Regions from separate parts of the Streptomyces sp. NPDC001714 genome, predicted to be linked through region 3. Evidence: riboswitches for the same ligand, from Rfam matches in the RefSeq annotation. Region 3 holds a riboswitch; each other region holds the start of a gene.
The links. A riboswitch is a leader RNA that binds a small molecule or an ion and turns the genes downstream of it on or off. The one in region 3 is predicted to bind thiamine pyrophosphate.
Positions count from the first base shown of each region.

Region 1: linked by a shared signal. The riboswitch ahead of thiC (phosphomethylpyrimidine synthase ThiC) and the one ahead of ACFY0P_RS36980 (thiamine ABC transporter substrate binding subunit) in region 3 are both predicted to bind thiamine pyrophosphate.
Region 2: linked by a shared signal. The riboswitch ahead of thiO (glycine oxidase ThiO) and the one ahead of ACFY0P_RS36980 (thiamine ABC transporter substrate binding subunit) in region 3 are both predicted to bind thiamine pyrophosphate.

Region 1 covers NZ_JBIAUL010000003.1:412,737-414,993, reverse strand. The annotation lists gene thiC (phosphomethylpyrimidine synthase ThiC) at 1-1,088, opposite strand, end outside; TPP riboswitch at 1,081-1,258, opposite strand; gene ACFY0P_RS10635 (YibE/F family protein) at 1,330-2,257, shown strand, end outside.
Region 2 covers NZ_JBIAUL010000006.1:134,164-136,420, forward strand. The annotation lists gene ACFY0P_RS17440 (thiazole synthase) at 1-12, opposite strand, end outside; gene thiS (sulfur carrier protein ThiS) at 18-230, opposite strand; gene thiO (glycine oxidase ThiO) at 227-1,387, opposite strand; TPP riboswitch at 1,385-1,496, opposite strand; gene ACFY0P_RS17455 (NAD(P)/FAD-dependent oxidoreductase) at 1,650-2,257, shown strand, end outside.
Region 3 covers NZ_JBIAUL010000017.1:91,566-93,822, reverse strand. The annotation lists gene ACFY0P_RS36980 (thiamine ABC transporter substrate binding subunit) at 1-939, opposite strand, end outside; TPP riboswitch at 1,012-1,119, opposite strand; gene rlmN (23S rRNA (adenine(2503)-C(2))-methyltransferase RlmN) at 1,144-2,250, opposite strand.

The DNA of each region.
Region 1 (2,257 bases), on a different contig from region 3:
CCGTCGCCCAGCGAGTACGTGACGTCGTAGGCGGCGAGGATCTCGCAGAGTTCCTCGAAGTTCTCGTACAGGAACGACTCCTTGTGGTGCGCGAGGCACCAGGCCGCCATGATCGAGCCGCCGCGCGAGACGATGCCGGTCTTGCGGTTGGCGGTGAGCGGCACGTACGGCAGGCGCACGCCCGCGTGGACGGTCATGTAGTCCACGCCCTGCTCGGCCTGTTCGACGACCGTGTCCTTGTAGATCTCCCAGGTCAGCTCCTCGGCCCTGCCGTCGACCTTCTCCAGGGCCTGGTAGAGCGGCACCGTGCCGATGGGGACGGGGGAGTTGCGCAGCACCCATTCGCGGGTGGTGTGGATGTTGCGGCCGGTGGAGAGGTCCATGACCGTGTCGGCACCCCAGCGGGTCGCCCAGGTCATCTTCTCGACCTCCTCCTCGATGGAGGAGGTGACCGCGGAGTTGCCGATGTTGGCGTTGACCTTCACCAGGAACCGCTTGCCGATGATCATCGGCTCGATCTCCGGGTGGTTGACGTTGGCGGGCAGCACGGCCCTGCCCGCCGCGATCTCCTCACGGACCACCTCGGGAGAAACGTTCTCGCGGATGGCCACGTACTCCATCTCCGGGGTGATCTCGCCCCGGCGGGCATACGCGAGCTGGGTCACCGCCTCGCCTTCCCGGCTGCGGCGCGGCTGGCGCGGGCGGCCCGGGAAGACCGCGTCCAGGTTGCGCAGGCCACCGCGCGGCGACGTGTGCTTGATCCCGTCGTCCTCGGGACGGACGGGCCGGCCCGCGTACTCCTCGGTGTCGCCGCGGGCGACGATCCAGTTCTCCCGCAGCGGCGGCAGGCCCCTGCGGACGTCGGTCTCGACGAGCGGATCGGTGTACGGGCCCGAGGTGTCGTAGAGCGTGACCGACTGCCCGTTGGTGAGATGCACCTGACGGACCGGCACCCGCAGGTCGGGGCGGGAGCCCGCGACATACCCCTTGTGCCAGCCGATGGACTTCCCGGCCCCCGACGACGATTCGCCCGCAATGGGCTGTTCGTCCTGGCTGAAGGCAGGCGTGCGTGCGTCCTTGTTGGTCATGAGACCTACTCCCTACGCCGGCATTACCCGGTAACAGGTTCGGCGGTCGACGCAGCGGCTTCCGTCGGGCGGCGTTTCCTGTGAAACAGCACTCGTTCCACGTGAAACATCGCGAATACGGAGGTCAGCGCCCTCTCAGCCCGGTGCTCCGAGCTCCCGCGTGTGCAAAGGTGCCTCCACGCTAGCGTCAATTCGGGCGCGGTGAACAGAGGGCCTCTCCCGTTCTTGCGATGATCGGGCGGTGACCTCGACGCAGCAGCACCCCTATCCGCCCCCCGACCCACGGCGCGGCAACGGCGCCACGCAGGGCGGCGAATCCGGCCACGGGGGCCATGGTGCCGGTGACGGACACATCCACAGGCAGGGCGAGCAGTACGACCACGGGCAGGCCCTCAGCCACGCCCACCATCACGACGACAGCCATGCCCACGGCCACGGCCAGGCCCATGGCGAATCGCCCCACGGCCAGGCCCATGGCGAATCGCCCCACGGCCAGGCTCAGGGCCGTTCGCCCCGCCCGGGCCAGGACAGCTCCCGGCCCGGCGGCGGGCACGGCCACTCGCACGGACACAGCCACAGCCACGGCCCGGCCGCGCCCGTCTCCAAGCATCTGCGCAAGGTCATCGCGGCGATCCTCATCCCCTTCACCGCCGCGGTGGTGGTCGGCCTGGTGGTGCTGTGGCCCGGTGGCGCCCCGCCGCACGAGCGCACCGGCGTCGGCTTCGACCGCCAGACGCAGGCGGCGACGGTCACCAAGGTCGTCTCGGTCAGCTGCAAGTCGGTCAACGCCTCCGGGGGCGGCTTGACCGCCGACACCTCCACCGCCGACGGCACTTCCTCGAAGGAGGAGGACGGCACCTGCAAGAAGGCCACGGTCCGGGTCGACACCGGCAAGGACAAGGGCCGTACCTTCACCGAGATCGTGCAGCCCGACCAGTCCCGGCAGTTGCACGAGGGCGAGCAGGTCGTGGCCGCGTACGAGCCTTCCGCTCCCAAGGACCTGCAGTACTCGGTCACCGACGTGAACCGGAAGTTCCCGATGGCCCTGCTGGCCGGGATCTTCGCACTCGCCGTCGTGGTGGTGGGCCGGCTGCGCGGTGTGATGGCGCTGGTCGCGCTGGCCGTCAGCTTCCTGCTGCTGACCCTGTTCATCCTGCCGGGGATCCTGC
Region 2 (2,257 bases), on a different contig from region 3:
ATCGTCGGCCACGGCGCTCAGCCTCCCTGCACGGCGGTCAGGACTTCCACCCGGTCACCGTCGGCGAGCCCGGTCGTCGCCCACTGCCCGCGCGGTACGACGGTCTCGTTGACGGCCGCGGCCACCCCGGAGGGCGCGGCCGTGAGGGACCGCACCAGCGAGTCGAGAGCGGTGCCCGGGGCGATCTCCAGGCGCTCCCCGTTGACGGAGATGGTGACGGAGATGTTCATGCGCTCTGCTCCACGAGGACGTCGCCGAATCGCCTCGGCGTGAACGGACGGGCCTCCTGCGGCAGCTCGCCGCCGGCCAGCAGCTCCGCCATCACGTCTCCGGTGACCGGCGTGAGCAGCACCCCGTTGCGGTAGTGCCCGGTGGCCAGCAGCAGTCCGTCGAGGCGGGTCGGCCCGAGCAACGGCGCGTTGTCGGGGGAGCCGGGGCGCAGGCCGGCCCGGGTCTCGGTCAGGGGCAGCTCGGTGATGCCGGGGACCAGCTCGTGCGCGTCGCGCAGCAGCTCGTACACACCGCCCGCGGTGACCGTCGTGTCCCAGCCCAGCTCCTCGCTGGTCGCGCCGACGACCAGCTCGCCGTTCTCCCGGGGCACCAGGTAGACGTTCCCGCCGCGCACCACAGCCCGTACCGTCCGGCTGAGGAAAGGTGCGTACCGCGCGGGCACGGTCAGCCGCAGCACCTGCCCCTTCACCGGCCGCACCGGCGGCAGCACGTCGTCCGGCACGCCCGCCAGCCGCCCGCTCAGGCTCCCGCCGGCGAGCACCACCTGCCCGGCGCCCCAGGCCGCGCCCGCACGGGTGACGACCCCGGCGGCCCGCCCCCGCACCACCTCCAGGCGCTCGGCCCAGTCGCGGTGGAGGACCACCCCGGTCCGCTCGCACGCGGCCACCAGCGCGGCCGCCAGCCGGCGCGGGTCGATCTGGTGGTCGCCGTCGACCCGCAGCCCGCCGCGCACGCCCGGCGCGAGCATCGGCTCCAGGCGTCGGCACTCCCGCCCGGACAGCCACTCGGACTCCAGGCCCGACTGCTGCTGGAGGGCGTGCAGCTCGCGCAGATGGGCGCGGTCGTCGGCGTCCAGCGCGACCGCGAGCGTGCCGCAGCGCCGGTAGCCGAGGTCGTGGCCGGTCAGCTCGGTGAGCTCGGCGGCGAAGGCGGGATAGCGGCGGGCGGAGGCCAGATTGAGCCCCAGCAGCGTCTGCTCCCCGTAGTGCAGTTCGGTGACCGCGGCCAGCATCCCGGCCGCGACCTGCGCGGCCCCGCCGCCGGGCTCGGGGTCGACCACGGCGACGGCGAGCCCGCGCTGAGCCGCCCGCCAGGCCGTGACCAGGCCGATGATTCCGCCCCCGATGACGAGGACGTCGGACGTACGTGAGGACATGGGCGTCCAGCCCCTCCCTTCGCCGGCATGACCCGGATCAGGTTCGTACGGTCGGAGGCCGCCAGCCTCCCTCTCAGCCCGGTGCGTCCGGGCTCCCGCGTGTGCTTCCCCGCCACCCTAGCCCGCGGAGCTCCGCCCTTGTAAGACGGCCTCGGACGGCACTGTGGACAGCGTGGTGGACGGTGCTGTGGAACAGGTCACTCGCCACGCCCCCTGACTGACTCTCTGTCAGTTGTCTATCGTTCTTGTCTATGGTGATCAGGTGAGCGAGCAGACGCAGCGACGGAGCACGTCACAGACGCGGCGCGTGGTCGTCGTGGGCGCGGGGATGGCCGGGGTGCAGACCGCCGTCGCCCTGCGCGAGCAGGGGTTCACCGGAACCGTCACGCTGATCGGCGCCGAACCGCACCAGCCGTACGACCGGCCGCCGCTCTCCAAGGCCGTGCTGCTCGGCAAGTCGGAGGGCTCCGCCTTCGAGGTCGACTTCGAGGCGCTCGGCATCGAGCTGGCGCTCGGCCGCGAGGCGCTGGGCGTGCGCACCGCCGACCACGAGCTGGACACCGAGGCCGGACCGGTGCCGTACGACGTCCTGGTCCTCGCCACCGGCGCCGAGCCGATCACGCTGCCCGGCACCGAGGGCGTGCCCGGCGTCCATCTGCTGCGCACCCTGGACGACGCCGAGCGGCTGCGGCCCGTGCTCGCCCGGCAGCACGACATCGTGGTCGTCGGCGCGGGCTGGATCGGCGCCGAGTTCGCGACCGCGGCCCGCGAGGCGGGCTGCGCGGTCACCGTGGTCGAGGCCGCGGACCGCCCGCTCGCGGGAGCGCTCCCCGCCGAGGTCGCCGCGCCGATGGCCGCCTGGTACGCGGA
Region 3 (2,257 bases):
CTTCACCACCGGGTACACGAACATGTTGAGCGGCATGTCCTCCTGGAACTCCTTCGAGACCAGGAAGTCGATGAGCGCCTTGCCGCCCTTGGTGTTCCCCGCGTTGCTCAGCAGTCCGGCGAACTCGATCTGCCGGAAGCAGGTGCCGGTCGCGACGCCGGTGGGCGCGGTGCTGGGCTTCGGGTCGGCGTAGATGACCTCGGCGGGCGGTGAGGAGGCGTACGACACGACGAGCGGCCGGTCGCCCCCCGCCTTCTTCCCGCCGGCCGAGCCGGAGAACTCCTCGTTGTAGGCCTGCTCCCAGCCGTCGACGACCTTGACGCCGTTGGCCTTGAGCTTCGTCCAGTAGTCCTGCCACCCGCTGTCCCCGTACTGCGCGGCGGACCCGAGCAGGAAGCCGAGCCCGGGCGAGGAGGTGGCCGCGTTCTCGGTGACGAGGAGGTTCTTGTACTGCGGCTTGACGAGATCGGCGTACGAGGCCGGCGGGGTCAGCTTGTGCTTGCTGAAGTACGCCTTGTCGTAGTTGACGCAGATGTCGCCGTAGTCGATGGGCGTGACGCGGTGCTTGGCCGCGTCGAGTTGGTACGCCGTGCCGACCGTGTCGAGCCCCTTCGCCTCGTACGGCTGGAAGAGACCGTTGTCGAGAGCCCTGGAGAGCAGGGTGTTGTCGACGCCGAAGAAGACGTCGCCCTGTGGGTTGTCCTTGGTCAGGATCGCCTTGTTGACGGCCTGCCCGGCGTCGCCGTCCTTGAGGACCCTGACCTTGTAGCCGGACTGCTTCTCGAAGTCCTGCAGCACGTTCTTGGAGACGGCCCACGAGTCGTGGCTGACGAGGGTGACGGTCTTGGAGCCGGCGTCGGAACCCGACGACGACGAGCAGGCGGACAGCGTGACGAGACCGAGCCCGACGGCCGCGGCCAAGAAGGTCCTTGTGTGCACTGGTGTTTTCCTCCTGGGGTTGACCAGGAAGAGACGCGGCCCTGCCCACGATGTGCGGGCAGGGCGCAACAGCTTGAGTGATGACCGAACTTCCTACCCAGAATGACCTGGGCGAGGTTCAGAGGGTCTGCGGCCCGGTTGCCGCACTCTCAGCGCTGTGGCGCTCCCCTGTCGGAATATGAAGATGTACCTACGGCCCTCAGATTACCGCTCGGTGGCCGCGAGCTGACCACAGGCGCCGTCGATCTCCTGCCCACGGGTGTCCCGGATCGTCACCGGCACACCGTGCGCCTCGATCGCCTCGACGAACGCCTTCTCGTCCTCCGGCCGCGACGCGGTCCACTTCGAACCCGGCGTCGGGTTCAGCGGGATGAGGTTGACGTGCACGGGCTTGCCCTTGAGCAGGCGCCCCAGCCGGTCGCCTCGCCAGGCCTGGTCGTTGATGTCGCGGATGAGGGCGTACTCGATGCTGAGGCGCCGCCCGCTCTTCTCGACGTACTCGAACCCGGCGTCGAGGACCTCGCGCACCTTCCACCGCGTGTTCACGGGGACGAGGGTGTCGCGCAGTTCGTCGTCGGGGGCGTGCAGCGAGATCGCGAGCCGGCACTTGAAGCCCTCGTCGGCGAACCGGTGGATGGCCGGGACCAGTCCGACGGTCGAGACGGTGATCCCGCGCTGCGAGAGCCCGAGCCCGTCCGGGGCGGGGTCGGTGAGCGCGCGGATCGCTCCGACCACCCGCTTGTAGTTGGCGAGCGGCTCGCCCATCCCCATGAAGACGATGTTCGACAGCCGCGCCGGTCCACCGGGGACCTCCCCGTCCCGGAGCGCCCGCATCCCGTCCACGATCTGGTGCACGATCTCGGCGGTCGACAGGTTCCGGTCCAGACCCGCCTGCCCGGTCGCGCAGAACGGGCAGTTCATCCCACACCCCGCCTGCGAGCTGATGCACATGGTCACCCGGTCCGGGTAGCGCATCAGCACCGACTCGACGAGCGTGCCGTCGAACAGCCGCCACAGCGTCTTGCGCGTGGTCCCCTCGTCGGTCGACAGGTGCCGTACGACGGTCATCAGCTCGGGGAACAGCGCCTCCCGCAGCTTGTCCCGCGAGCCGGCCGGGATGTCGGTCCACTGCTCGGGGTCGTGCGCGTACCGCGCGAAGTAGTGCTGCGACAGTTGCTTGGCACGAAACGGCTTCTCCCCGACCTCGGCCACCGCGTCCTTGCGCTCGGCGGGCGAGAGATCGGCGAGATGCCGCGGCGGCTTCTTGGCTCCGCGCGGCGCGACGAAAGTGAGTTCTCCGGGATTAGGCATGGCTGTA